Regions from separate parts of the Pseudoalteromonas xiamenensis genome, predicted to be linked through region 1. Evidence: predicted binding sites of a transcription regulator. Region 1 holds the regulator's gene; each other region holds the start of a gene.
What was found. The regulator MetJ, encoded in region 1, represses methionine synthesis genes. The targets are predictions, from matches to a motif close to TAGACGTCTAGACGTCTA.
Positions count from the first base shown of each region.

Region 2: the regulator MetJ is predicted to act here: its motif matches at 3,494-3,511, upstream of metK (methionine adenosyltransferase).
Region 3: the regulator MetJ is predicted to act here: its motif matches at 3,554-3,571, upstream of NI389_RS06415 (methylenetetrahydrofolate reductase).

Region 1 is NZ_CP099917.1:2,430,102-2,440,378, reverse strand. Features, by position in the region: gene NI389_RS11315 (PilN domain-containing protein) at 1-78, opposite strand, end outside; gene NI389_RS11310 (pilus assembly protein PilM) at 66-1,145, opposite strand; gene NI389_RS11305 (penicillin-binding protein 1A) at 1,278-3,728, shown strand; gene metL (bifunctional aspartate kinase/homoserine dehydrogenase II) at 3,806-6,151, opposite strand; gene metB (cystathionine gamma-synthase) at 6,156-7,412, opposite strand; gene metJ (met regulon transcriptional regulator MetJ) at 7,722-8,042, shown strand; gene NI389_RS11285 (malic enzyme-like NAD(P)-binding protein) at 8,099-9,340, opposite strand; gene rpmE (50S ribosomal protein L31) at 10,149-10,277, opposite strand, start outside.
Region 2 is NZ_CP099917.1:2,827,520-2,837,796, reverse strand. Features, by position in the region: gene NI389_RS13140 (methyl-accepting chemotaxis protein) at 1-1,247, shown strand, start outside; gene tkt (transketolase) at 1,350-3,341, opposite strand; gene metK (methionine adenosyltransferase) at 3,619-4,806, shown strand; gene NI389_RS13125 (hypothetical protein) at 4,870-5,391, opposite strand; gene NI389_RS13120 (hypothetical protein) at 5,762-6,811, shown strand; gene NI389_RS13115 (hypothetical protein) at 6,890-7,540, shown strand; gene NI389_RS13110 (glycosyltransferase family 8 protein) at 7,558-8,397, opposite strand; gene NI389_RS13105 (Lnb N-terminal periplasmic domain-containing protein) at 8,615-10,277, opposite strand, start outside.
Region 3 is NZ_CP099917.1:1,389,327-1,399,603, forward strand. Features, by position in the region: gene NI389_RS06400 (M16 family metallopeptidase) at 1-2,554, opposite strand, end outside; gene NI389_RS06405 (hypothetical protein) at 2,975-3,130, shown strand; gene NI389_RS06410 (hypothetical protein) at 3,190-3,345, shown strand; gene NI389_RS06415 (methylenetetrahydrofolate reductase) at 3,616-4,584, shown strand; gene NI389_RS06420 (DEAD/DEAH box helicase) at 4,684-5,910, opposite strand; gene NI389_RS06425 (DUF3581 family protein) at 6,018-6,713, opposite strand; gene NI389_RS06430 (SDR family oxidoreductase) at 6,834-7,628, shown strand; gene NI389_RS06435 (methyl-accepting chemotaxis protein) at 7,815-9,431, shown strand; gene gltX (glutamate--tRNA ligase) at 9,486-10,277, opposite strand, start outside.

The sequences.
Region 1 (10,277 bases):
ACCAATCAACGCCAAAAAACGTTTTTGTGACGCCTGACGTTGTTGTTGACGCCAAGGCAACAGGTTTATATGTGGCATGTCGAAAAGCTCCTTAATGCAAGGCCTGTTGCTATCGCGAATTGCGTTCGATGCTTTTCAAGCAGCATACGATCGACTTTAGGCGATATTTCCATATCGGCAAAAGGGTCCGCCACTATAGTGTGGATCCCTAATTCGTCGACCAATAAGCGTTCCAACCCCTCAATTGCCGCTGTTCCACCGGTTAGGATGATGTAATCAACATGATCTTTACCACTTGTGGTCATGAACATCTGTACTGCTCGGCGAATTTGCTGAATCAGTGAGGTTTGAAACGGTGCGAGTACTTCAAACGTATAATTAGGGGGTAGATCTCGCGTCACTTTACCCAATTCTGCGTCGTCGTATGTTTTGTTGTAATACGCGACGATGCTGTTCGTAAATTGTTCGCCACCAAAGACTTGATCGCGGGTATACAGCGTCTTACCCGATTGCAATACACTCACTAATGTAATCACCGCACCAACATCAATTACGGCAACAATTTTATCGAACGCATCGGAAGGTAACTGCGGGTACATTACATCCAATGCTCTGCCCAATGCATAACTTTCAACATCAACTACTTTCGCCTTAAAGCCACCTTCTTCCAACGCACCCACTCGAGCTTCAACACTTTCGGTACGTGCTGCGGACAACAAAACGTTCATTTTTGACGGATCAGCTTCATTGACCGATAGCTTTTCGAAATCTAAACTCACTTCGTCCAATGGATAGGGGATCAAACTGTCCGCTTCGATAGCAATTTGTGATTCTAATTCAGCGTCGGTTAAAGCAACGTCCATGAAAATCACTTTGGTGATAACAGTTTGGCCAGAAACGGCAACCGCAGCAAGATTGGCAGATTTTGGCACGCGCTTCTTAAGTTTAGCGATAACTCGGCCAATTGCCTCAATATCTTGAATGGTGCGTTCGGCCATCGCCCCTTTTGGAATAGGTTCAATCGCCGCAGCTTCTAGACGGTAACCAGAACCCGTTTTAGCCAACAGAACGGCTTTTACACAATGGGAACCGATGTCGATCCCCACCATCATGGATTCATTCTTGTTAAATAGTTGACTAAACATACTTATCGCTCTGGTCCTTTGATTTATATCTGAACGAAGTATAATGGCAATTCGAACAAAACTTTTTCATTATTAACCGCGATATACTAGCAGCGTCTGCCAATAATTGGGAGACTTAGCAGGGATAATTCAGTGAAATTATTAAAGAGATTTTTACTTTTTTGTACGTTTGGGATTGGATTTGGGCTACTTTCACTTGTCATCCTTTATTATTACGTAAAATCCGATATTCCCAGTGTCGCGGTACTCAAAGACGTGAAACTGCAGACCCCAATGCAAGTATTTACGCGCGATGGAAAATTAATCAACCAGTTTGGTGAAAAACGACGTATTCCCGTCCACATTGAAGATGTACCAAAACCCTTGATCCAAGCCATTTTGGCGACAGAAGACAATCGTTTTTATGAACACGTCGGAATTGACCCCATTGGTCTTGCGCGAAGTGCTGTAGTTTTGGTTACGACCGGCCAAAAAAAGCAAGGTGCAAGTACCATCACCATGCAAGTAGCGCGAAACTTCTTTTTAACAAGAGAAAAATCCTACATTCGAAAAATCAAAGAAATCTTCATCTCTTTGCATATTGAGCAATTGTTAACGAAAGACGAAATCCTCGAACTCTATCTCAACAAAATTGAACTTGGGAACCGCGCTTTTGGTATCGGGGCTGCCGCGCAGGTTTACTATGGTAAATCCCTAAATGAACTGACCCTTGCTCAAATGGCAATGATTGCTGGTTTGCCAAAAGCACCTTCTGCGCTGAATCCAATTCGAAATCCAGAACGTGCGATGCAGCGCCGTACAGTGGTGCTATCACGAATGTTAGCCGAAGGCTACATCACCAAATCTCAATACGACGAGGCTAAAGCAGCCCCAATCTCCGCGAAAAGACACGGTGCCGAAATTGAGCTCAATGCACCGTACATCGCCGAAATGGTGCGCTCTTACATGGTTGAACAATACGGTGAAGAAATCGCCTATAACAGCGGTTTCAAAGTTTACACCAGCGTGGAATCAACGATTCAGGCACATGCCCAAATCGCATTAATGGAAAATTTACACGATTACGATGAACGACACGGCTATCGAGGCCCAGTAAAACGCCTGTGGTTGCCTGAAATCGACCTTCCGTGGAATACGGACCTCATCGTTAAAGCACTTAAAGAACAAGAAGCCTTTGGATTACTGCGTCCTGTTGTTGTCCAATCGGTCGATGAAAAAAGTGCACAAGTCATCAATACCAAAGGTGAAACGTTGACCCTTGAATGGAGCGGTCTTGCTTGGGCAAGAGAATACATTAACGAGGATAAACAAGGTGATGCGCCGAAGTCGGCAAAGGAGATCTTAGCACCTGGTATGCTCGTGTTTGTACGTAACAAAGGTGACCTTTGGCAGCTTGCACAATTACCCGTTGCGACAAGCGCTTTGGTCTCTCTTGATCCTCAAGATGGCCGGATAAAAGCTTTAGTGGGTGGTTATAGCTTCGAACAAAGCCAATTTAACCGTGCAACTCAGGCAAAACGTCAAGTTGGCTCAAACATTAAACCATTCATTTATTCCGCGGCACTCGACAATGGGTACACACTTGCCAGTATCATGAATGACGCACCAATTAATCACTGGGATAAAAGCCAAGGCGTGGCATGGCGCCCAAAAAACAGCCCTGATGTTTATGACGGGCCCATCCGAATTCGTCGTGCATTGGCGCAATCTAAAAACGTGGTGTCAGTTAGATTACTGCGTGGGGTCGGTTTACAAAAGACCGCTGACCATCTATTGAAGTTTGGCTTCCAAGAGCAGGACATTGTGCGCAGCGAGTCACTCGCTTTGGGCAGTGCAGCAATGACGCCGCTGGAGCTCGCTCGAGGCATAAGCAGTTTTGCTAACGGCGGGAAGCTAATAACGCCCTATTTTGTTACTGAGATCCAAGATGCTTTTGGTACTACCGTGTTCACTCATGAACCTATTCTGGCGTGTGATGAAGCCATGGCGGAATCTGCAGAGCATGCATGCGCCCCTTCGGTTATTTCTGAGCAAAATGCTTTTCTTGTTGCCGATGCAATGAAAAGCACCATCCAAGGAGGAGGAAGTTGGCGTCATAAAACGGGCTGGAGTGGTACAGGCTGGCGTGCACAAGCGCTAAAACGTAAAGACTTATCCGGTAAGACGGGAACGACGAATGATGCTGTCGACACCTGGTTCAGTGGTTTTAACCGCAATGTATTAACGACAGTTTGGGTGGGCTTTGATGATGCAGGAAAACCGTTAGGTCGTGCGGCATACAACGCGAATCTTGAGCAAAATCAGCTTGCGGGCTCCGAGTCCGGTGCTAAAACGGCACTACCAGCCTGGGTAGACTACATGCGCGTGGCGCTAGAAGATGAGCCTTACGCACCAATTGAGCCACCACCGGGCCTAGTATCCGTTCGAATTGATTTGAAAACAGGCTTACTAACAAATCGCAATGACCATACCAGTCGATTTGAGTACTTTTTGCCAGAAACCCAACCCACTAAATACGTGTTAGATGACGGTACAGACACTCCTTTTGAGGATGCGCCAGTGTCAACGAATGAGCTATTTTAACTTGGTTTGTCACTGTTTTTAGATATAAAGAACGCACCTGTTGGTGCGTTCTTTATATTCAAGACGAGTTTTACATTCTAACGAAGCTGTTGAGTAAGCCAGTATAAATCGGAATGAATGCCCGCCGCAGTCACTTCTTTTCCAGCCCCTGGTCCTTGGATAACCAATGGATTGTTTTGGTACCACTGGCTACGTATCACAAAAATGTTATCACCTGGCGTGAGATTAGCCAGTGCCGAAGTGGCACCAACGTGTGCGACTCCAACTTTTGCTGTTACTTTACCATCTCGTAGCGTTAAAGCACCGGTATAGCGAAGCACACAACCTTCTCGGGCTGCTTCTTCGGCTTTCAGAGCAATAAAGCTATCCAGCAATGCTCGATTGGCCAGAAAGGCATTCCAGTCGCCGTGTGCTAGTACCTCTGGCATTAGGGGGCTTAATTCGATGTCATCCAAGTTTAGTGATAAACCAAGGTCTCGAGCCAAAATAAGCAGCTTACGCTGCATATCTCGACCAGATAAATCTTCTCTTGGATCCGGCTCGGTGAATCCCAGTGCTTGTGCTTCAAGTACCAAATCAGAGAAAGCTTTTGTACCATCGTACTGGCTACAGAGCCAAGACAACGTGCCTGAAAACACCCCTTCCACTTCAATAACGCGGTCACCACTGTTTTGTAAGTCCGCTAATGCGAAATTGATTGGCAATCCAGCACCCACACTCGTGTTGTAACGCCAATACAAGTTGCGTTCTTTTAATCGGCTTCGTAATGATTCATACCAATTTAATTCAGCTGTTCCAGCATATTTATTGGCACTAATCAAATGGCAGTCTGCAGCAACAAAGTCCGGGTACAATTGGCTAAATGCTTCACTCGCCGTGATATCAATGACTACTTTGTGCTCGTAATCTAGCTCCACGATCCGCGCGAGTAAATCTTCTTTGGCGTAAGGTAACGACTCAACGCTCCATTGGGTTTGCCAATTGTCCAAGTTAATCCCACTAGCTGCAAAAAGCATGCTTTCACTGCGCAGCAAAGCAACTACTTTTACATCGAATTGCTGTTGTAAATGGGCTATTTGGTCTTTGCATTGTTCAATAAACACTTCGCCAACATTGCCCAAACCCGCCACTATAATCGCCAATTCTTGGCCTTTGGTGACTAATTTGTCATGCAATGAGGCCAACGCGTCGCTGTCGATCAGTTGATCGGTCAGAAACAGTGCATAATCGCCTGCTTCATGTTCAAAACGAACCACAACTTCTTGCTCATCCAATAACAGACGAGCTTGCTTCTTCAAGCTGCTGACTTCGTTTTGTGCAGCCACTACTGCACAGCCGTTTAGATTCGAACCAACCAGATTTGCTCTGCCCTGTAACTGTTGTACGACAACATGAGTGAAGGCAGCTGGCACCATCAAGAACACGTCTCCAACTTGAGAAAAGTGATGAATGCTGTGCTGGATGAGCTGACTCAAATCGCGCACTTCACCTGCTTGAAGTTGTTCTACACGTAGCAAATCTTGATTTTCGAAGGTGGTGATAAAGCGCTTTGCTTTACTGTACCCTTCTTTGACCACTTCTGTTGGCGTCGCTTCCGGCTCATAACTCGAACGTACCACCAGTTTTATTTCTGTATTTTTCAATGGCGACAATGTTTTTGCATGCAATACCGGGTTACCAAGACGTGCCAATAAGTTAGCTTGTCCTCGGCATACTTTAGGGTACTTAATTGCATTGGACACTTTACGCGGATCCGTGCTGTACACACCTTGTGTGTCGGTCCAAATTGATACACTCTGGGCATGAACATAACTTGCCAACAAAGTCGCGCTGTAATCACTGCCATTGCGGCCTAGCGTTACCGTAGTTCCTTCACTGTCACTAGCAATAAAACCCGTCACAACATTTATTTGATCAATAGCGATTAGCTCGCCACACGCCTGCACATTTTTTTGCTCAACCAATTGGCCATGATGCAATGTAAATAACTGGCGGGCATCAATATTCTTTGCCGCCACACCTAAATGCTGTAAATAATGCGCAAGTAAACGAGCAGACCAAACTTCACCATGAGCCAACAAAGAAGCTTCATGTAACTGCTTTTGTTCACTTTGCGACGCAATAGCTTTTAACTCCGCGTGCAATAAATTTAATAAGTGACGCTGTAAATCCCCTTGCAGCAGCTCACTGATCAATTGCGTTTGTTGTGATTCAAGTTGCAACAAAATATCACTTACAGCCTGAGTATCGCTTTGAGTGTGACTTTGCCACAATTTGACTAGTGTATTCGTGGTTTTACCTGCCGCCGACACAACAACGCAATCGCCCGCCACACATTGACCTAAAATAATATTCGCTACGGCCTGATAACGAGAGGCCGAGCTTAAGCTCGACCCACCAAATTTATGTACTGCTTGTGTCATATTCTTACCATAGTGCCGGAGTTGCAGGCACTAAATTGAATGCCTGTAAATTATCTTGGTTGTTTTGCTGTTGCTGAGTATCTACGGATGCAACTTTTACTTCGCCAGGGCGTACCATAGTAAACGCACTTTCTAAATCGGCCAGTAAATCTCTAACGTCTTCAATACCCACAGAAATTCTAATTAGTGTATCACCAACGCCTGCCTCGAGTCGCGCTTGAGGTTCCATACCAGCATGAGTCATGGTCGCTGGATGACAAATCAAGCTTTCCACTCCACCCAAGGATTCTGCGAGCGAAAATTGTTTGAGGGACGTTAAGAATGCCGCAGCGTCATTTAATCCACCCTGAATATCAAAACTGACCATCCCACCAAAACCACGTTGTTGCTGTTTCGCAAGCTCATGTTGAGGATGAGATTTAAGTCCTGGATAATACACTTTCTTTACGAAAGAGGATTGTTCAAGATATTCAGCAATCGCTAAGGCGTTTTCTTGATGCTGTTTTAAACGAACGTTTAATGTGCGAAGTCCACGTAGCGTTAAGTAGCTATCGAACGGCGCACCGGTAATACCGATGTTATTCGCCCACCATGCTAATTCCTCGCCTAACTCTTGCGTTTTGGCTATCACGGCACCTCCAACCACATCCGAATGGCCGTTAATGTATTTCGTGGTTGAATGCACCACAATGTCCACACCAAATTGAATCGGATTCTGCAAGCCAGGCGATAAAAAGGTATTGTCTGCAGCAACCAGTGCACCACACTGCTTGGCAACATCAACAATGGCAGATATATCAGTGAGTCGTAAAATAGGGTTGCTTGGCGTTTCAATCCAAATCACTTTTGGCTTGGCACCAATCACCGTTTGATAGTTCTCTGGATTGGTTAAATCCACGACTTGCAGTTTCAGTAAACCGCGTTTTGCCAATGATGTGAACAATCGATAACTGCCACCATAGCAATCATGTGGAATAACCAATGTATCGTCATGATTTAACAGTTGTGTCACTAGGTGTACAGCCGCCATTCCCGTCGCCGTAATGATCCCTTTCGCACCACCTTCAAGTTGCGCTAAGGTATCGGCCAAAATGTCGCGATTCGGGTTTCCGCTACGACCGTAGTCATAAGCGCGCTTTACGTTGAAATCAGCAAACGAATACGTCGTCGATAAATACAGAGGCGGTACGACTGCACCGTGATGCTTATCGGCTTCAATTCCATTTCTGACTGCAATCGTCGCTTTATTTGACAGACTCATAATGACACCTAGATTTATGGATGTTTAGACGTCTAAAAGGTTAGACCATGATCTATCGGAAGTCAAAACATTTATACGCCTAAATGGCTAAATAACTAGTATTTGACTATCTTTTTTAAACCGATAAAATTTCGCCACTTCCTATTAGTACCATGCTAATACGACTGAGTTTTTGATCCAGCGCGAATGGTGAAAGCGATGCTCACAATCGAAATGTAAATCAACCTACATTTCCTGTTGAGACTAGTTTAGTATGAACCACGAATGCAGTCGTATTGGCATTACCCAACACTGAGGCAATAAAAGATTATGGCAACTTGGAATGGTGAGTATGTTCACCCTTATGCAGAACACGGTAAAAAATCAGAACAAGTAAAAAAGATCACCGTATCGATTCCATTAAACGTATTAAAAGTACTGACGGACGAGCGTACACGTCGCCAAGTCAATAACTTGAGACATGCGACAAACAGTGAACTACTGTGCGAGGCCTTTCTACATGCGTTTACAGGCCAACCATTGCCATCCGATGAAGACTTACGTAAAGATAATCCAGAAAAAGTGCCTGCCGAAGTGCGCAAGATTATGATTGAGATGGGACTTGAAGTACCAATCATCGAAGAAGATTAATTACTAATAAAAAGCCTCGCATCGCGAGGCTTTTTTCACTCTAATTGCACTGCAATTTATGCCATGTAGTTGTCTGGCATTGGAATTTGAGCAACGCCCGAATCAATCGCCGCTTGTGCGACCGCTTTAGCGATGCGAGGCAATAAACGCGGATCCATGGGTTTTGGAATGATGTATTCTTTCCCAAATTCAAGCGCGTCAACATCTGATGCTTTAAGTACTTGAGCAGGTACAGGCTCTTTTGCAATGCTGCGAATGGCTTCTACCGCTGCAATTTTCATTGCATCATTGATTGCTGTTGCACGTACATCTAACGCACCGCGGAAAATAAACGGGAAACAAAGTACGTTATTTACTTGGTTCGGATAATCTGAGCGACCTGTTGCCATGATTAAGTCATTACGAGCACTGTGTGCTACTTCAGGGCTGATTTCAGGATCTGGATTTGAACATGCAAATACAACTGGGTTGTCTGCCATCAGTTTTAAGTCTTCAGCTGAAATAAGGTCAGGGCCAGATACACCGACAAACACGTCCGCATCGGCAATCACGTCCTGTAATGTACGTTTATCCGTGTTGTTAGCAAATAGCTTTTTATATTCATTCAGGTCTTCACGGCGTGTATGAATAACCCCTTTACGATCAAGCATGTAAATGTGCTCACGCTGCGCACCGCATTTGATCAGCAGTTCCATACAAGCAATCGCTGCCGCGCCTGCGCCCAAACACACGATAATCGCATCGTGAATATCTTTACCTTGGATCTCTAGCGCATTCAGCATACCTGCCGCCGTCACGATTGCAGTACCGTGTTGATCGTCATGGAACACTGGAATATCACACCGTTCGATTAGTGCCTTTTCAATTTCAAAACATTCAGGCGCTTTAATGTCTTCAAGATTAATACCACCAAACGTATCTGCGATATTGGCAACCGTGTTGATAAAGTCTTCGGTCGTTTTATGTTTAACTTCAATATCAATTGAATCTAAGCCTGCGAAGCGTTTAAACAATAACGCTTTACCTTCCATTACTGGTTTTGATGCCAAAGGACCTAAATTACCTAGACCAAGAATCGCTGTACCATTACTGATAACCGCAACCATATTCCCTTTGGCCGTGTATTTGTATGCATTCGCTGGATCTTCTGCAATTTCACGAACAGGTTCTGCTACACCTGGGCTGTAGGCCAAAGCGAGATCCCTAACCGTTTCTGCCGGCTTAGTTAATTCGACACTAATTTTTCCTGGAACGGGGTGCGCGTGGTAGTCCAACGCTTTTTGACGAAAATCAGTCATGACGCGATTTTTTCCTGCAATGTTGAGAGTGAGAGTGAAATATCAGTATTGCTTAAATCTTACCCTAGCGGTTTAGCGTGACAACGGCGTGTCAGTAAAAATAACCTCTAGCGTTTATTCACAATACTGTTTTTTAAAATATATTCAAGCACTATCAGGTCTATCCTGTTGCCGACCTTTCGCAGCATTTTCTTAGAATATAACCCAATTTTTACTTCATTTACTTTGGCAAGGGTGCACTGTTTTTGCGACAAAATGGATAAAACTAACGCATTTTTTCATTCATAAAGTTGAATACTCAACCACTTTTTCATTCAAACGCAATAAAAAAACATAAAGGACTAAAATTGAACATTTTAGCTTCACGTTCAAAGCAATTGACTACAACTTTATTAACTACTGATAATTCAAAAATGAATACCCACCCAGTTTCAGGTCAAATTTGTGCACATTTAATCTATTGAGCACGTTGTTACGTCTGCGTATTTCCGCAAGGGATTATTGAATTTACTATAGTAAAGAAGCTGACTAGGTTCTAACACTCAGAAGAAATATTAAGCATAAATAAAATTAATAGAGTTATTACTCTATATAAACCATTCCCATCGAGCGGCGTATTTATGCGTGTTTTCTTTGGCTCTCAACAAATAAACTCGGATGTGATGAAAAGCGGAAGGGCATTTCTGCGTGTTCGAATGCACAGGAACCGGATGGATGTATACGATAACCGTTACTGAAAAAGCCTATATAGCAAAAAAGCGCCTTTAGGCGCTTTTTTTCATTACAAAACTCATCGACGAGTCTGTAATTATTTTTTGCTACCGAAAGCAGCAAAACGCTTGTTGAAGCGATCAACACGACCACCTGTATCAACGATTTTTTGTTGACCAGTGTAGAATGGGTGACACTGATTACAAACGTCTAAGTGAATGTCTTT
Region 2 (10,277 bases), 400 kb from region 1:
GATCAAATGGTTTAGTTGAGAATCAACGTCGCCTAATCAATGCGATTGAGATGACGCAAAAAGAGTTAGAAGACGCAGAAAAAGCAACAAACGCAGCGTTAACCCAGCTAGATGAGCTGTTGCTTGAAGCCAGTGAAGTCGCTTTCAAATTACAAAAAGGCGTTCGAGAAGACGTCGATTCGGCAAATTTATGGACGTGGATGGGCATGATCATCGCGACACTGATCGCTATCGGTGTAGCCTATGCAACGATCAGCAAAATTACCACTCCACTTGCTGAAGTTAACCGCATTCTGGACATTGTTGCTCGTGGCGACATGACACAACGACTCGATGATAAAGCAAAGGACGAATTTGGTGAGCTTGCTCGCTCATGTAATAGCTTAATCGATAATCTGCGTGAGCTAATCACGGGTATTGTATCTCGCTCGACGCAGCTTGCTGCCGCTTCAGAAGAAACATCTGCGATTACGACAGAGTCAAGTCAAGCGATTCGCAACCAGCAAGCACAAGTTGAGCAAGCTGCGACTGCAACAACTGAAATGAGTAGCACCTCGCATGGTGTAAGCAACAGTGCACACCAAGCGCTCTTAGAAATTAAAAACGCAGATAAAGAAGCTGAGCGTGTAAAAGGTATCTCTAACGAGAATAAACACACGATTGAGCAACTTGCTCGCGAAGTCGATGAAGCCTCTCGCGTTATCAATAAACTCCACCAAGACAGCGCATCCATTGGTAGCATTTTGGATGTAATTCGTGGTATTGCGGAGCAAACTAACCTTCTTGCACTTAATGCTGCGATTGAAGCGGCTCGTGCAGGTGAACAAGGTAGAGGCTTTGCGGTTGTAGCGGATGAAGTACGTTCGCTTGCAAGTAAAACGCAAGAGTCAACGCAAGAAATTCAAACGATGATTGAGTCACTGCAAAGTGGTGCTCAGGAAGCGGTACATGCAATGTCGAAAGGCAAACATCAAGCAGAGTCGTGTGTTGAGCAAAGTGATTTAGCTGCACAAGCACTTAATTCAATTACTCAAGCCGTTTCTCAAGCTCACGATGTGAGTGAAGAAATTGCAACTGCGGCGCAAGAGCAACAACAAGTGGCACAAGAAATCAGTGAACGCTTAGAGTCAATTGTTGCTATTGCGGAACAGACGGCGGAAGGTGCTAACCAAACGTCCATATCGAGTTCTGAAGTAGCAAAACTCGCTGAAGAACTTCGTTTATCGGTTTCACAATTTAAAGTATAAGTGGCTTAGTCCACTTCACTTTCGTCACGAATGGTGATGTTATTGTACTAATCGAAAAAAACCCGCTCATTGAGCGGGTTTTTTATACCTGGGTTAATGAGATTAGAATAACGCTTCTGCTTTTTCTACCACATTTTCAACCGTAAATCCGAACAGCTTGAATAGCTCACCTGCAGGTGCAGACTCACCAAAGGTCGTCATGCCTACAATCGCGCCATTTAAGCCGACGTATTTGTACCAGAAGTCACTAATACCCGCTTCAATAGCTACACGACGGGTAATTGAACGCGGCAATACGCTTTCTTGGTATTCAGCCGACTGTGCGTCAAATGCATCCGTAGAAGGCATTGAAACCACACGAACGTTCTTACCTTTGCCACGTAACACTTCAGCTGCATCAACCGCAAGCTGGACTTCAGAACCAGTTGCAATAAGGATGATTTCAGGTGAGCCATCACAGCTTAGTACGTAACCTCCGCGCTTAATCGCTGCAACTTGTTCATCCGTGCGAGCCTGTTGCTCAAGATTTTGGCGAGAGAAAATAAGTGATGTAGGACCATCTTTACGCTCAATCGCCTGTTGCCACGCAACCGCTGACTCAACTTGGTCACATGGACGCCAATTAATAAGATTTGGCGTCATACGCATACTTGCGATTTGCTCTACAGGTTGGTGCGTTGGACCATCTTCACCTAATCCGATTGAATCGTGCGTGTAAACGAAAATGCTCGGTTGTTTCATTAAAGCAGCCATACGAACTGCATTACGCGCATACTCCATGAACATTAGGAATGTAGCACCGTATGGGATAAAACCTTTATGAAGTGCAATACCATTCATGATCGCCGACATACCAAATTCACGTACACCGTAGAACACGTAGTTGCCTGACGCATCACCAGCAGTAAGGCCTTTAGAGCCATCCCATAAGGTAAGGTTTGAGCCCGCCAAGTCTGCAGAACCGCCCATAAACTCTGGCAGTAATGGACCAAACGCATTTAGCGCATTTTGTGACGCTTTACGCGTTGCAGGGTTTGCAGGGTTTGCTTGCAATGACGCAATGTATGCATCCGACTTTTCTTTCCAGTCTACTGGAAGTTCATTCTTCATACGGCGTTCAAATTCAGCAGCAAGCTCTGGATACTCAAGTTGATATTGAGTAAATTTAATTAACCAATGACTTTGCGCTTGCTGTCCGCGTGACGTTGCATCCCATTTTGCATACACGTCTTCTGGAATTTCAAATGCCGGGTGTTTCCAACCTAAGAACTCACGTGCTGCTGCAATTTCTTCATCGCCAAGCGGTGCACCGTGACAATCGTGACTGCCTGACTTATTTGGCGAGCCGTAGCCAATCACTGTTTTACAACAGATTAGTGTAGGTCTCTCCGTTTCTGCACGAGCCGCTTCGATAGCTGCTTTAATAGCATCACTGTCATGCCCATCAACACCACCGATAACATGCCAACCGTAAGACTCAAAACGCTTTACTGTGTCATCGGTAAACCAACCTTCCACGTGACCATCGATTGAAATGCCATTGTCATCCCAAAATGCGATAAGCTTACCAAGACCTAGTGTTCCCGCGAGTGAACACGCTTCGTGAGAGATACCTTCCATCAAACAGCCATCACCTAAAAATGCATAAGTGTGGTGATCAACAATGTTATATTCGCCGCGGTTAAATTGGGCTGCAAGCGCTTTTTCAGCGATAGCCATACCAACAGCATTAGTGATGCCTTGACCTAGAGGACCTGTCGTAGTTTCAATCCCTGGCGCATAACCATACTCTGGGTGACCTGGTGTTTTTGAGTGAAGTTGACGAAAATTCTTCAAGTCATCAATCGACAAATCGTAACCTGCAAGGTGTAGCAAAGAATAAATCAGCATTGATCCATGGCCATTTGACAGCACAAAGCGGTCACGGTCATACCAATCAGGGTTATTTGGATTGTGCTTTAGATAATCGCGCCAAAGGACTTCGGCGATATCCGCCATGCCCATAGGGGCGCCTGGGTGACCTGATTTAGCTTTTTGTACTGCGTCCATCGACAAAACGCGGATCGCATTCGCGAGTTCTTTGCGAGATGGCATGAATTCTCCTAGATTAATAGTTCTGCGCGGGTAAATTGAACCCCATTTTTACTTATTGGAGCCAGTCCTGCAACGCTTAATAATAAGAAAAAATAGGAACAAGCTTGAATTTTGTAACCAGTTTTAGTTACTTGAAAAAAATTAATGCAACACGGACGTCTAGGCGTAAAAAAACTAGGCAACCGCAATGCTTTTCGATAAAATGACGCCCTTAATTTTCGTTGGTGCGCTGTTAACGTAGTTTGTGAGCGCAAAAATAATTGTGAGCTTAAATACAATGGCAAGACATTTATTCACTTCTGAATCAGTTTCTGAGGGACATCCGGATAAAATCGCAGATCAAATTTCTGATGCGGTTTTGGATGCGATTATTGCACAAGACAAACACGCGCGCGTAGCCTGTGAAACAATGGTTAAAACTGGTGTTGCTATCATCTCAGGTGAAGTAACAACAAACGCATGGGTCGATCTTGAGTCAATTACACGTAAAGTAATCACCGACATCGGCTACACATCTTCATTCGTTGGTTTTGATGGCGATACATGCGGCATCATGAACCTAATCGGTCAACAATCACCTGAAATCGCGCAAGGCGTTGACCGTTCAAAGCCTGAAGAACAAGGTGCTGGTGACCAAGGTCTTATGTTCGGTTATGCGACAAACGAAACACCGACTCTTATGCCTGCGCCAATCTACTATTCACACCGTCTCGTAGAGCGTCAAGCTGAAGCGCGTAAGTCTGGTATTCTTCCTTGGTTACGTCCAGATGCGAAATCTCAAGTAACGTTTATCTATGAAGATGGTAAACCAGTCGCAATTGACGCCGTGGTACTTTCAACTCAACACAACCCAGACATCAAGCAAGAAGACTTAGTCAACGCAGTAATGGAAAACATTATCAAGCACACGCTTCCTGCAGAGTTGTTAACTGAAAATACGAAATATTTCATTAACCCAACTGGCCGTTTTGTTATTGGTGGTCCAGTAGGCGACTGTGGTTTGACCGGTCGTAAAATTATTGTAGATACATACGGCGGTATGGCTCGTCACGGTGGTGGTGCGTTCTCAGGTAAAGATCCATCTAAAGTTGACCGTTCTGCAGCATATGCAGGCCGTTACGTTGCTAAAAACATCGTAGCTGCAGGCCTTGCAGACAAATGTGAAATTCAAGTTTCTTACGCTATCGGTGTGGCAGAGCCAACATCAATCTCTATTGAAACATTCGGAACAGGTAAAGTGTCTGAAGATAAATTAGTAGAACTGGTACGTGAGCACTTTGATTTACGCCCATATGGTATTACGAAGATGCTTGACCTTCTTCACCCAATGTACCAAATGACTGCTGCGTACGGCCACTTTGGTCGCGAACCGTTTGAAATGACGGTGGGCAATGATACGTTCACTGCATTCAGCTGGGAAAAAACAGACAAAGCGGATGCGTTACGCGCAGCTGCTGGCCTGTAATAACCAAATGAATAAAAAAAGGCTGGTCATGAACCGGCCTTTTTTATTGAACAGTACAGTTGCTTATTGAACTAATCTATAGGCGACCCAATCCCAGCCAGTGTCATCATCAGTCCCTTTCATCATATTTGGTAGAATATCGGTTACACGATAGTTCCAACCACAGTCGGTACGATTCAAACCTTCCGATTTAGATGTACAAAATGATAATTCGCCATTTTCTGTCATCATTAACTCTGTAATTTTGAAAAAATAGCGACCATTAACGGTAATCACACCACCATTTTGAGTAAAATCAATAAACTTCAATCCTTTATCGTTCGCATACTCTAAACGCCAACGCGTACCCGGTAAGGTATCTAACGTTGCTTTCGCATCATTATTGCGTAGTTTGTACTTAACACTGCCATCTGAAGTGACCCACACTAAGTCTTTACGATTATCAGCATTAATATCAACGATATGAAGCGTTTTAACATCTTCATTGACGAGCAGGCTTTGCGTTTCGCCATATTCGTTAGCAACGTCTGCAAAAGTAAGATTTGTCATTCCTAATGCGCAAAGCGCAAGAAGTGTTTTTTTCATTTTTATTCCCTAAAAAAATGTTAGCGCACCTAAAATCGCGCCAAGACATTTAACAATAAAAACACATAAATTGCGAATACTTGGGGGAATTTAAGTACAAAAATTTAAAGACCCAAATAAACTGCATAGGTTATCCCTATAAAACAATAAATTAAAACTGTAAGACTGTGTAACTAGAATGAAACTAAATCATTAACTATATTAACAAAGAAATTACTCACATTTGCTCAATAACGGCGAGTCACAGCTGACCTAGAATTCTTTTAGTCATTCAGCCAATGTAGAAAAAAGAAATAAAAACACCTTAAACCCTTGATTAATAAAATAAATAACTTAAACATCTAAATTCACCGCAGAAAAAGGAATGATTATGGCAACATCTGACCAAACGGTACCGCTGAAGCCAGCAGTAAAAAATCCAAACAACATCGAAGCAAAAAAATATTATATCTTTAATGAAACGGGCAACATCATGATGGCTAGTACCATTGATGCCAACACCCCGCTTTCGGAGTCAGTACAAAAAGTATTTGCCGAAGTGTCCGTATTTTTCGCTGGTATGTCACGAGCGATCACAACGACGAAAAACCCCGCGACGAATAAACCTTACTCGTTGTACAACTACGAAGCTCTGCAAAATATTATCAGTGGTTCCGGCCTTTTCGTACACGTCACTGAAGAAGATGTAAAATACGAAACCAAGAGCTTTGGCGCTGACTTCAGCAAAGAACTGATTGAATCCTTATTAGGCCTTGCAACGGGTGCAGGTGAAATGAGCTTCGCGTCAGCCATGGTCTCTTCGATAGGTAAAGAAGGTTTGAACATCTCTGGGTCTTCAAGCCAAACCAATAGCAAAGTCGGTAATATTGTATTTGTTTGCGAATATTTAATGGGTATGCCAATTGTCAGCGCAATCGTTGTGTACGCCGATTGTCAGCAAAATAAGCAGCAATTAAAACTAGGTCCTTGCTTTAGCGAATCCTCTATGTCGACATCTTGGACACTTCACAAAGACACGTACATGTTTGTAACCCCCTCCTTTATTCGCTCGTACGCGGGTGACCTCGATTCAATTAACTCGGATCCGGATTATTTGCAATTGATCAATTGGCTAAGTGGCTTACTCACACAAACTCCAACTATTAATGATATTGTTGATGCCAAAACGTTTGTCGCAATTCCATCAGGAACCGCTCTCGCGACAGGCACGACTTATCGAATTCAAGGTCAGTTCTTACCTGTAGAAGCTGGCAAAGTGAAATTCGCTGAAGGAGATGGCGTAATCACTGCTGCAAACTGGGGCACAGACGCCATCGATTTTACCGTGTCTGGCACGCAAACTGCGGCATCGACGCTTCAGGTGCTCGACAAATCGGGCAACGTGGTCGCAGAATCTGCCGAAACGTATACGATAGGTTAATCGCTATTCTTCAAACATGCGCCCTACTAAGGGCGCATGTTGAATTATTCATTATCTTAAAACTTGGAGTGACCGCGTTTGACTTGGTTTCGTTCTCTTACAAAATTGTTTACGCAGTCAAAACCTGTTCAACGTAACGAACTGCCCGTTCATTATTTTTTTAATGCCACAGGACATATCTTGTTCTCCACGTGCCATACCTTGGATCAACCCGTACCACAATCCGTTGCTGACCAATTCTCACAAGTCAGCGCATTGCTAGGGGGAATGATGAAAGTGGTCACGACAACGCTTAACCCACATACAGGACAGTACTACTCCCCGTTCAACTACCACGCCTTAAATCAACTTATTGAGCGCAGCGGACGCTTTATAAAAACCTCTAATGAAATACTTACGGTCCCCAACTCAACACTCTCTTCGGCGCAATATCTAGGACTTGCCGAAGTATTACTCGGATTTACCCTACCCGATGTTCATCTTCCACCTATTCGTTCAATTGTTTCAAGTTTTGCGAATGAAGCAAAGCGAATGGCTCTAGCTGACAACCAAAACGACATACGAGCAGCACATATTCTTTTTATCTGCGAGTATATTGGCGGGATCCCTCTCGTCTCAGTACAACTTTTTTCTATTGATAATCGACTGCATAAGACTTTATTGATAGATAAAGCTAAGTCGACATCACAAGTTTGGCGAATAGAGAAAGACTCGTATTTGTTTACTTAGCTTTAAGTGTAGATATATCAGTTAGGTACAAACTGTTCACTGCATAGTCTAATTAACCAATTTGGCATTGGATATTTGGTATACACGCTCTCTAAATATCGCTCCCAAGCCAATTTCCTCAATTTCCTTATTTCTGAGTCATTAATAATACCGGAGTACATGGTTGCAAAGTCTCGTAAATATTGAACGTCGCGTCGTCGGCTATTTTTCGTATAACCTTTTCCTGCGTAATGAATAAAATCAGCTTTGTGATAACCCTGTTTGCCAAACATATCCATACGATTAAAGCGTGAAGGAAGCGCTTCATGTTCTAAATTATGTTTAAACAACAGGTAATTGAAATAAGTTTGCTCATAAAATCGAATTCGATTGCAAACCGATTGCAAGCCTTGTAGATCTGCAAAATCAAAAAGCTTACACGGCTTAGAGGCTAAAATAACCCCGACGTTATAATAAATCGGCTTCCCATTTTGCAAAGGCCAATCCACCTTTCCCAAATATGATTCTATCAATGCTCTTTCGGCACTGCGGTCTTGGCTTTCCCCTTCGTTCAGCATATAAACCACATCTGGATTTTTGAACTGCTCAAAGATGTCTGCAGCATGAGGGGAAATGAGAATATCGGCATCTAAGTAAAGTACACGGTCATATTCATTGAGTAACTCTCCTATTCTCAGCTTTTCAGCCCACGCAGGACTTGCATGATATTGAGGATTAATGACATCAATCTTATAGCTCAACGCATCAGATATGATGAGGTCTGCCCCAACTCGCTTAGCGTAATATTTAAAACTCAGTATCGCAGCCTGATACATAGGATTATCGCCAATTGCTAACGTAAAAATTGCCTTTTTCATAGACACATCAACACCAAAAGAAACCAATAAGGGTACATTTGTATCATATCAGGAACAAAATAAACAATTTATTACCGAGCAACACCCGTCAATAGAAATAAATTTAGTTTGGATTTCTAAGATAGGGATGAAAAGGTTTGTAGAGAAAACGATGTTTACAATTCAATTCCTAGAAAACTTGGTTTTTTATATATTAAAGTTTTTAGCCTTTTTACTATTACCAATACCAACCAACTTCCACGCCAACCAAATTTTCCTTAATTTCTTTCTGATAGCGGTAGTTAAATCGCAAATCCATAGCATCGTTTACTTTATGTCTAAACGTCGCTTTGAGCGCTGTTGCTTGTTGATCAAAGCCATATTTTCGTTCTAGTTGAATATTCCAAGCCTGAAGGTCATTTAAATAGCCATTGAGAATCAAATTAGTGCTCAAAAAAAGGCCTGAACTATCGAGTTTAGTATCGTGAAATCCGGCACCGAAGAAACCAGCCAATGAAACAGAATCTTTAATAAAAGAACCTGCATAGCCGTAACCAGCATGTACAAAACCAGCTAAGGGGGGATTGTTGTTATTAAGCTTTCTTTGCAGGCCTACTTGTAGGAACCATGAGTGACTCTGGTCACCGGGTAGCATAGTATAATTTTGCCTCACATTCAGAATATTCACTAAATTCAAAGATTCTATTGTTGTAGCTTTGTTTTGGGAAATTCGCATCTTGATTTCTCCCATGGACAGACCTGAATGCCTGACATGTCCGTAACTTGAATCAAGCGGATCATAATAGGCTGGTCTAATTGAAAGTATTCCCCAAGAATCTGATTCTGTATGAAACAAACCGAGCGATGACCTGCTTAAAGGACGACCAAGGTCAGGTACATTTGATGAATTAAATAGAACGTGCCCATTACCAGAAGGTAATTGATACCTAAGTGATAACACTTTTGAATAATGAAGATTATTGGGGTCTTGCTCTTTCAATTCAGGTTGTCGTAGAAATTGATAATAGTCAATCAAAGTGTCCAATACATTGTGCTGAGAGGGAATAGATTCGTTTTCAAGAGCCTCGATTGATAGTTTTTCTGGGTTTTCAGCAAAGTAAGTTACTAAGGCTATTTCTGACTCAGATAGTTTTGCATAGCGCTGATAAAGACGACTCTGTCTAGACGGATGATATTTCCGCTTTTTTATTTTTTCGGGCTGAAATTGCGCTAGCTGTTGTACGACAGTTTGGGGGGCAACCCAAGGTTTCCAACTTTGTGAGGCCGGGATGTTTAATACAAGATTAAGTGCATTAGCCATGAAAAAAGCACAGTTTTTATTTAAAAAGTAGTAAGTAAATTTCCTATTTTGCAGTTCCCATAAGTGGGCTATAAGAAAAATACGTTCTTCATCCGTAAGGTCTAGTTGATACTCCCATAGGTCACGGAACTCATTCTCACCGTAGTTTTGTAAATGATAGAAAAAGCCCTGAGTAGTGAACGAAGAGCTATATCCACCTACCAATCCTTTTATTATGTAAATCAGCATGTTCTCATCTGGAGGAACATCTGCACCAAAGTTAATAGCAGGATCGTATAGTCTACCTAATGATGAAGTGTTCAGTTTGAGGAGTAAATGGCCGTAATAAGATGCTGGATTTCCTAAATACCCAGTTGCAAAAACCAAGCTAATCGAATCAATTTGGGTATAATTCTTGAATTCCTCAAAGCTAGGGCATTTAATATTCTTAATTTTTTGATTGAATACAGGTAGTTGACTTTCCAGCCAAATTTTACGTGCTTTGTATTTACACAGCGCATGATTATTAGGATTGTTCCCTACCGGTTCATTAAATGCACGAAGCGTATTTCTAAGCTCTTGCTCCGGTGAAAAGTCCTGA
Region 3 (10,277 bases), 1.0 Mb from region 1:
CATAGCCCAGTTGACGGTCTTGACTCGCAACAAGTTGTGGAACGAAATTCGTCAGGAAGTTACGTGTGGCCTCAAAATCGGATGAAGACATACCCTCTTTAATCAATTTATCCAACTCAAACAAAGCAACGCGAGACGCAAACTGCGCGTCGTTGTTTGAACGAAGTGGACGCAACCACACTTGGAAAATTTGTTCCGAGCGACCTAAATTTGCATCAGGTTTAGTTTGGAACATACCACGTGGGAAATACTCGATATACGCATAGTCACCATAGTTCATGCCTCGAACTTGGCGAATTCGTTGATACAGGAAACTATTTGAACTGCGGTGTTCACCAAAGTACGAACGCACAAGCCATAGCGCTGTCCAATCTTTACTTGAACGCACGGTATCAATTGGGAAACCAAATGAAACCGCGGTCGATTGAGCACTTTTCTCTACGATTGTTGCGTGTTTGCCCTTTAATGTAGGTGCATCTGGCACACTTAAGCGAGATTCATTGCCAAGCGGTAAGCGCGTTAAGTCCGTCAGCATTTTTGCTTTTACATCGCTATTCAGTGCCCCAGTGATCCCAAGGTTTAGTTTCGCTTGTGTAAGCTCTGCACGATAGAAAGCTTTAACGTCATCTAGCGTTAAGGCTTCTAAATCGGAAAGATCGCCTAAGTTGTATGAAGCGTAAGGATGACCTTGATAAAGTGCGCTATACAGCACTTCTTTACCTAGTTCTTCATCGTTTGATGCTTTCAAACCTGATTTGATGTTATCAATCAGCTCCTTCTTCAAACGATTGAAATCATCTTCTCTGAAGCCAGGATTAAGAAGTTGTTCAGAGACCAGCGCGTACCATTTGTCCGCGTTATCTTTGTGCACTCGTCCACGAAATGACAGCATTTCTTTATCGATTTGATATGAAAAACTACCCGCGATCGGATACAACGCCTTTTGAATTTCTTTGAATGATTTCGTTTGGCTTCCGCCTTTGGCAATCATTGCCGCCGTCAGTGCCGCTACCCCTTTCTTACCTTTAGGGTCGGCTGCAGCACCGGTGTAGAAAAGGAAGTTAACATCCACCAACGGTGATGCATTGCTCTTGTCTAGTACCTTGAAATGACGCTCGGTCGGCTTGCTTGCCTGCACAACTAAGTTTTCAAGCGACACTTCTTTATCAAAACCCGCGACCTTATCAAGAGCTGACATGGTCACGGTAGTACGGCTCGAATCAACGAAATATTCGTTTGCAATACGACGAATATCTTCTGCGGTTACCGCATCTGAGCTCGCGTACAGTTCGTTAATCACTTCTGGATTACGTTCAAAATGCATGTAGCTTGCAAGTACATCAGCAATCGCCTGAGAAGAATCAAGACCATTGATAAAGCTGTATTTCAAATTTGATTTAAGCGCAGCAAGTTTTTCTTCTGAGACAAGTTCTGTACGAGCTTTAGCGTAAGTGCGATTAATCGCATCACGTGCTACCGCTAAGTCACTTTCTTTATCTACTTTGACAAAAACGTGTATTAAACCAGTGTCTTTAGTCTCAGGATTATAAGTAAACATCTGACTTGCGATCTGCTTTTCAACAACTAGCTCTTGGTACAATTCAGAATTTTCCGAAAAATACAGCTGAGAAATTAAATCCAAAGCAGAGCGGTCTTTTTTCGTTGGGATCCAAGGCGTACCTTTATAAGAGACCAACAGCCAATGTCCTGGAAGTCCATCATATTTCTCATGAACATAACGCGGCGCAGCTTGCTTAGGCTCTTTAGGAATATCGACTGAGTAATTGCCTTTTTTCCATGCTCCCCAATGTTTTTTCACCATTGCGATCGTTTCTTTCGGGTCAACATCACCCACGATAACTAGCGATACGTTTTCTGGTTTGTAGAAATGCTTGAAGAATTCTTGGCCGTAAGCCATTTGATCCGGCATCGCCTCAATGTCTTCAAAAAAGCCCATTGTCGTGTGTTTATAGGTATGTTTGTCGAAAGCTTCTTTTCTAACCGCACTTAACAGCTTACGGACAGGACTTGCATTATTTTTTAGGTATTCACCTTTTACCGTTAACGCTTCTGTCCTGAACTGTTCTTCTGAGTACGTTAAATCTTGGAAGATATCCGCTTGGATTTCGAGCACTTTATCCAAATGTTCTTTAGAAAAGTTAAGGTGGTAATTGGTGTAATCATTCGTTGTATAGGCACGATTATCGACGCCTGAATTCTTTAAAATATCTGAATAGACATCTTGTGGAAACTTCTTCGACCCTTTAAACATCATATGTTCAAAGAAATGCGCAAAACCGGTTTTACCCGCTTCGACTTCATTTCTAGAACCTACGGAAACAGGAATTTGTAGCGAGACTACGTCTGGATAGTCAGTTTTAACGACCATGACTCTAAGGCCATTATCTAACTCTTCCAACACATAATCTTGAGAGAAGACTTTATTGCTTGAGGCTGCAGCCACCATTTGGCTTGCATCATTATTCTTTGTTGTCGCACATCCGCTAAGCGCGAGTGCAACCGCCATACTTGTTGCTAATAATTTGAAATTCATAGAACTCAACTTTGTTATCATTGTCCCTTCATAGCACCCAATTTCCGCAAAACGTTCAAACAATTTGCGATGAATTGAATGCCATGCTCCTCGTTCTTCAACCTCACATTATGCCCCAAAATAGGAAACTTACCGAAAAAGCTGCGCTAAATTATGTAAACAATTGTTTTGATGTAAATCTCAATTCTCTCGAACACCTTCGCTTTAATTCACAAAGGAAAATAATAAAAAAAACCTCTCTGCCCCAATGACAAAAAATTCATTTAATTACAGCTAGATAAGGACATAGATGCAATAAAAGGTAAATTTATTATTTAATTTTGTTAATTTTTAATGAATAAAATATTGACTAAATTATTCTTCAATGGCACGTTAGTTCAAGAAGTAATCACTTCGTTAACCTATAAAAGGAAATTCACTATGTTGAAAATCAATAAGAAGAAAATGAAAGAATTGTCTAACTCAGTTAAGGCAATGCCAATCGAGCAAACCCCAGCAGTAGCAGGTGGCTGGGCTCCTACACAAGATGGCACAGGTAACATGACGTGCGTTGTTGAAACGTGTAAGAAAAAATAATTTTATTGTCGATTCTCCAAGTAGATAGCAACCTCTGAAAAATAAAAAGGAAATTCACCATGTTAAAAATCAATAAAAAGAAAATGAAAGAGCTTTCTAATTCAGTTAAAGCTATGCCAATTGAACAAACGCCTGCGGTGGCAGGTGGTTGGGCACCTACACAAGATGGTACAGGCAACATGACGTGCGTTGTTGAAACCTGCAAGAAAAAGTAATCGGTCCTTGTTAGCAAACTGAGCTTGTCTCAGTTTGCTTTTTCCTCATCCCCCATTTTTAACGTAATTTTCCATTCAATTTCTGTCCCAAGCTTTATGTGTCTTCAGCTTTAACCAATTGAAATCTCTTACTCTTCCCTCTTTATTGCGCAAATCAACATGAACAAAATTCATAATCATTGAAATTCTTTCACCAAAAAAATCTATCTAGACGTCTAAATGGCTGCTATATTACATCCTATAAGCAAGATTACGCTGGGAATGAGGAACATGGCGCTTTCACTCGAAGAGAAAATTTTAGACCCTAATCAGGGGGTCTACTTGATTGGTACCACACCACCAAAACACGGCACAGACGACGAGCAATTAAAAAGTATTGCTGAAAAACTGTTAGGTCGCCTGCATGAAATTGAATATGACGGTGTGGTGATTTATGACATTCAAGATGAAAGCAGCCGCACTGAGCTGCCACGTCCATTCCCTTTTAAGCAAACCGTTGACCCACGTAAATACAGTCAACTTTTGCGAGAAATTTCACATTTAGACGTCATAACTTATAAGAGTGTGGCACAGCGAGGTAAAGCGGAATTTAGTGAATGGCTAAACGAAACTAAGCGCGAATATGGCCTAAAAAACCTTGTATTAGTGGGGAGTCCATCGTCGCACGGAGACATAAAACTGTCTTTAAATGACGCATATCAAACGCTTGAGTCCCATGATGAGTCGTTCTTTTTAGGCGGTGTGACGATTGCTGAACGTCATGCAAACAAGCGTAATGAACACCAACGTCTCATTGAGAAAACGGCACAAGGTTGTGAGTTCTTTATTTCTCAAGCCGTTTACAACGCACAAGCGACGATTGATTTAATCACTAGCTATGCAAGAACCTGTCGCCAACAAGGGATTGAGCCAAAGCGTATCATTTTAACGTTTACACCTTGTGGTGGTGAAAAAACACTTACGTTTATGGAGTGGCTAGGCATTTCCGTTCCAGAGGCAACAAAATGGCGGATCTTAGATTCAAAGGAACCTCTAAGTGAATCCATCCGTATTTGTCGAGAAAACCTCGATTTAATCCTAAAAAGTTGCTCACATTTAGATGTACCGCTTGGTTTAAACATTGAAAGCTTAACCAACCGCAAAGAAGAAATTGACGCATCCATGAATCTTTATCGATTATTGAAAGCGACGATGGAGCTTTGCCTTGCTGAAAAGCAAATATCAGCCGTATCAGCTTAATCCCGAAAAATTCCTATATGCTTGCTAAAAGCCATGCAATTGCCAATGCATGGCTTTTTATCTTTTAGTACTTACTCCGAATAACGAGTTACTCCGAGCTTAACGACGCTTCTTCGCTCGCTGCCCAAGAATGCGTTTCTTATCTCTTGCTTTTCGAGCGCTCGTGGAATTCCGTTTGATACTCTTTGGCTCTCGTGTTAAATCCGGTTCAAACCCTGAAACCCATTGAGGTGTCAAACGCTCATCGAGCAGGACTTCTAACTCTTGTAGCATCCAGTCTTCATCTACGCTGACAAACGACAGTGCCAAGCCTTCTTTACCAGCACGCCCTGTTCGCCCGATACGATGAATGTAATCTTCTGCTACAAACGGGAGTTCCAAATTCATCACAACAGACAATTCAGGAATGTCTATCCCTCGGGCGGCAACATCGGTTGCAACCAATACGCGAATTTTCCCTTCTTTAAATTGCTCTAGGGCTTTGTTTCTGTGGCCTTGAGTTTTGTCGCCATGCAGTGCGGAAGCTTGCAACCCATCTAAATTAAACTCTTTTACGTACTCATCCACTAATTGTTTTGTTCGTGCAAAAACCAACACTTGACGCCAATTGTTTTTGCCAATTAAATACGCCGCCAATTTTTGCTTTTTCTCTTCATCAACGGCAAAAAACTGTTGTGTAATTGGCGTAGCAGCTTTATTGGTTCCTTCAACACTTACCCTTATCGGATTCTGTAGCAGTGTTTGCGCCAATTCTTCAATGGCTTTGTCTATCGTGGCGGAAAAGAGTAAAGATTGGCGACGAGCAGGTAACCGTCGTCGAATACGTTGAATTTCATCTTTGAACCCCATGTCTAACAGGCGATCCGCTTCGTCGAAAACAACGCTTTGGATATCGTCTAATTTTAGGGAGCCTTTAATTAGGTGATCCAATAATCGCCCAGGCGTCGCCACCACAATATCAACACCTTTTTCAAGCTTTTCACACTGAGGACCGATATTTGCTCCACCTTGTAACAGAACAAACTGAATTGACGTGTCCTCCGCTAATGCTTCACCATGCTTCATAATTTGCTGAGCTAATTCACGTGTCGGTGCAAGGACAAGGGCTCTTGGGATCCCAAGGTCCGAGTGCTTCATTATTTGGTTTAACACAGGCAATAAAAAGGCTGCCGTTTTCCCACTGCCCGTTTCAGCACTCGCAAGCAGATCGTTGCCAGTAAGTACGGCAGGAATTGCATCACGTTGAATTGGCGTCGGTGAAGTGAACCCCAGTTTAGTCAGGGTTTCCAACAGGATTGGATCAAGGCTCAAAGATTGGAAGGACATAGTGACTCGCTTTTAACAGTAAGTCTCTATTATACCAGCCCTTAACAGATTAGTAAGTGCTCATCCTGATGTAACATCAATTGGACGAGCACACCGTTGAACTCGGTTTAGCGAAGTGTCGTTTTACGATTGTTGTAGTACTCAATCAAAGAAGCGACTTCTTGTTCACAGTACGATTTAATGCCTGATACCAGCATGTGCTTTTCACCATGACCAACCACGACTCCATCACTAACGAGATCGAATCGAAGCACTATCTTGCCTCGTTTACCATCAAAGCTAAATTCATGCTTTCCAGGTTCCAAATCCACTGTTTTGATGTCGAGTTTTTCTAAAGAAATACTCATCGATTCATAGATAACCATAGGGCGAGCAGGATTAATCATCACATCCTGCTCAGCCATAAGTGGAATAATGACATGAGGGAAAGTCGTACCAGAGAATGCGACATAATTGCGGATCAGCGTTTCAACGAGTGTTTTACACAAACTCGACTCACCTTCACGCTCCACCACCAGCATGGTTTTTTCGCCACTAACGATTTTAATTTCACTACTTGCTTCAGGAAATTCAAGGCGTGATGTCTCATCAACCATTCCCGCAAAGCTGAATGTCATGGATTGGCTAACACCATAGTGTTCCAATACAAGTGAAAAGAGTAAATCTCCTGGAACACAAAACTTTTTTGCATCAATGTCATGCAAGGGATTGAAGTCATCTGCGATTTGCTTAGCAAAGGCACTGCCTTGTTCACGGCTAATGACAACGTAATTTTCATCGTGTTGGAAGAACGGCGTTAACATAATTCACTTCTATTTCCACATTAAAACCGGAGCATATTACCAGAAAACCGATAAATAGAGGTCGAATCTGTTAAAAGAACGTGTCATATTCGAATCATTAAGACTCATTTTAGATGCACAATGACAACAATAACAAACAAAGTCATCTGGATAACGGGTGCTTCAGGCGGTATTGGAGAAGCGCTTGCCATTCAATTCGCCGCGTTGGGGGCGAAAGTCGTGTTGAGTGCGAGACGCAAGGACGCACTGGAACTGGTTCGTTTAAAAATGAACAACGCAGATTCTCATCTTTGCCTTCCACTTGACATTACCGACACCGCCGCGTGTGAAACTGCGTTAACCACAATCCGGGCACAGTATGGACATATTGATTGGCTCATCAATAACGCAGGGCTCAGCCAACGAGCTCTGATTATCGATACTACGATTGAGACAGACCGTCGCTTGTTTGAAGTCGATTTCTTTGCCCAGCTTCAGCTCACGCGTATTGCGTTAGATACCCTTATTGCACAAAAGGGAAAAGTTGTCTTCGTGTCTAGCGTCGCCGGCCTCGTTGGGACGCAATATCGAGGCAGTTACAGCGCAGCGAAAGCCGCGCTTCACATGTGGGGAAATTCACTTCGCGCAGAACTTGGCGATACGGGACTCACGGTCGCCAACGTGTTCCCTGGCTTTGTAAAAACGGATGTTTCGATAAACGCGCTAACAGGGGATGGAAAGCCGCTAGGTGAAATGGACAATGCGCAAGCAAATGCCATGTCAGCACAGGAGTTCGCGCAAAAAACACTCGCGGCACTACTCAAAAACAAAAATTATATTGTCGTTGGTGGCTTCAAGGAGCGACTAGCCGCTTGGGTTTCACGTTTCTCACCCGAATTACTCTATAAAATGATCCGAAAGAGTAAAGTACGTTAATCTTTGCTTTGCAGATAGCTTTGGCGAGCTATCTGCATTTCGCCAATTTAAAGCCCTTTACTTCGTTCAAACTCACTTCTCCCGACAAAAACACCCACATTACGTGCGAATTCATGAATATAGATTACAGTTAATGGTGAACCATCCAGACAGGTAATCACAACAATGCAGTTAAGCAACTTATCAATGAAACAAAAGTTTTTACTGTTATCTAGTTTGATTTGCGCCATTTTTATCCTTTCTATGTGGGCAATAAAATTATCCAATGACCGAGTTGCCAATAATTTCAGCCACTTTTATAACGACAACTTTAGAGTATTACGCTTAAGTGCCGAAATAGAGCGTACGCAAGTCGAAATAACCTCTGAAATTAGAGGGTTGCAAGTCGTTTATCTACTAAAACTCAATGACCAAGCAGGTGAATTCATCGACCGAATCGACGATAAACTCGCACTGACACCTAAGCTTTTTAGTGAGCTCAAACGCTATTATCAGGGCGATATCAGCCAGATAAATCAAATGGATAGGTTACTGAGTAACTACCAAAAGGCCGCTGCACTTTTTAAGCAAGAAATGGAAAGCCAACCAGATAACAAAGCGCCCTACCCCGTGTTCAAGGCCTTTGTGGATGCCCTCACCGAGTTGAATCAGTTTTATTCCAAATTTACTGAGCTGAATGAACAAAGCGCGAATTTGGCAAAACAAGATAACGATGTTGCTATTTCTCAAGCCAACTGGCTGTTTTACTTGTCCGCCATTGTGGCAATTTGCTTATCTGTACTATTAAGCCACCTGATTGCCGCAAAGGTGAATCAAGGCTTGAGCAAGCTGCGCCAAAGTGCCAATGCGTTGGAAAACGGTGAACTCGATTGTTTATCCAGTGTTGAAGGCGAAGACGAAGTTGCTGCATTGAGCTCCGCGTTAGACGCAACCATCAAACATTTAAACAACACCTTACAAAGCATCAAACAATCTGCGGACATTGTTGGAGAAAATAGTCTGGCGCTAAAAAAGTCTAACAACGATATTCATCAAAGTGTCGTGGAGGTTTCCGACAACACCACACAAGCCGTTACTGCCATTGAAGAATTATCGGTGACGAGTCGTAGTATTGCTGTGAACACCTCAGAGACAGCTCACGCTAGCGACTCAATGATGAGTTTGGCACAGTCAGGTCTCAGCGCCTCCGAGCAAACAAAAGACGCGGTAGTGCAACTCTCTGAAACGCTGGCCAATGCCGCGAGTGTCGTCAATAAACTTCAAGCCGAGTCAAATCGCATCGAGACCATCCTCGATGTCATTCGTAATATTTCCGAGCAAACCAATCTCCTCGCGCTCAACGCTGCTATTGAAGCGGCTCGAGCAGGAGAGCAAGGGCGAGGCTTTGCCGTTGTCGCCGACGAAGTCAGAACGCTCGCTCAGCGCTCACATTCGTCAGTAAATGAAATAGAAACCATGCTTTCGCAATTAAAAACGGCAAGCGAAAATGCAGTAGGGATGATGAATGACAGCACTGAGGTAGCAGCAAATGCCGAGCAGAAAATGACGGAGAGCAATCAGCTGATTTCACAAATTATGAACACCATCCATCAAGTGAATGACCAAACCCAGCAAATTGCAACCGCTGCAGAAGAGCAAAGTGCTGTTGCGGGTGACATCAGCTCTAACATGCATGAAATTCAAACGCTTAGCGACCGAACCTCACAAATTGCCATCACGACAACGACGGCAAGCAACGAAGTCGCCGCACAAATTCAAGATGTGTTGAAAAAAGTCGCGTTTTTCAAGTTTCATCGAAAATAATCTCAAAAAACAAAGCCTCCCAAGGGAGGCTTTGTTTTTAGCGCGATTAAGTGCTTATGCTTTTGGGTAATCGCGATACGCTTTTTCGAGCGACTTAGCTTGTTTCTTTGACACACCAATGTGGTTAAGCGCCACACGCAAACGAGCACGTGATAGGTCAGAACCAAGAATTTCCATTGCATCAACGACAGATGTAGATGATGTTTTTCCCGTAATCGCGACGAAAATAGGCTCTAAGAAATCTTTAATCTTCAATTCATGGAATGTCGCAACCGCTTTTGCAATCGCAAAAATTTCCGTTTTGTTCCATGTACGTAGCGCTTCCAATTCCCAAATAAAGAATTGCAGTGATTGACGCACGACCTCTTCATCCACTTTACCTGCAGTCAAAAGTGCAGCATCATACTGTGGAATACCCGCAACAAAATGACCAGCCAAATCAACAAGATCCGCTAAAGTATTAATACGTGTTTTAGCTTCAGGCAAAACGCGATTGAATAACTCAGCATTAAATTTCCAATTGATAAAGCGAGCCATCAACTCTTCATTGCTCAAGTTTTCACGGATCCAAAGACCATTTAACCAATTAAGCTTATCAATATCGAAAATTGGGCCACCAAGCGAGACACGTTTCATGTCAAAGTTTTCAATCATATCTTGAAGCGAAAACTTTTCACGACCATCTGGCATTGACCAGCCCATGCGGCCTAAGTAGTTCAATAACGCTTCAGGTAAATAACCCATTTCTTTATAGTAATTGATTGAAGTTGGATTCTTGCGCTTAGACAGCTTCGATTTATCTGGGTTACGAAGTAGCGGTAAGTGCCCCAATTCAGGTGCTGTCCA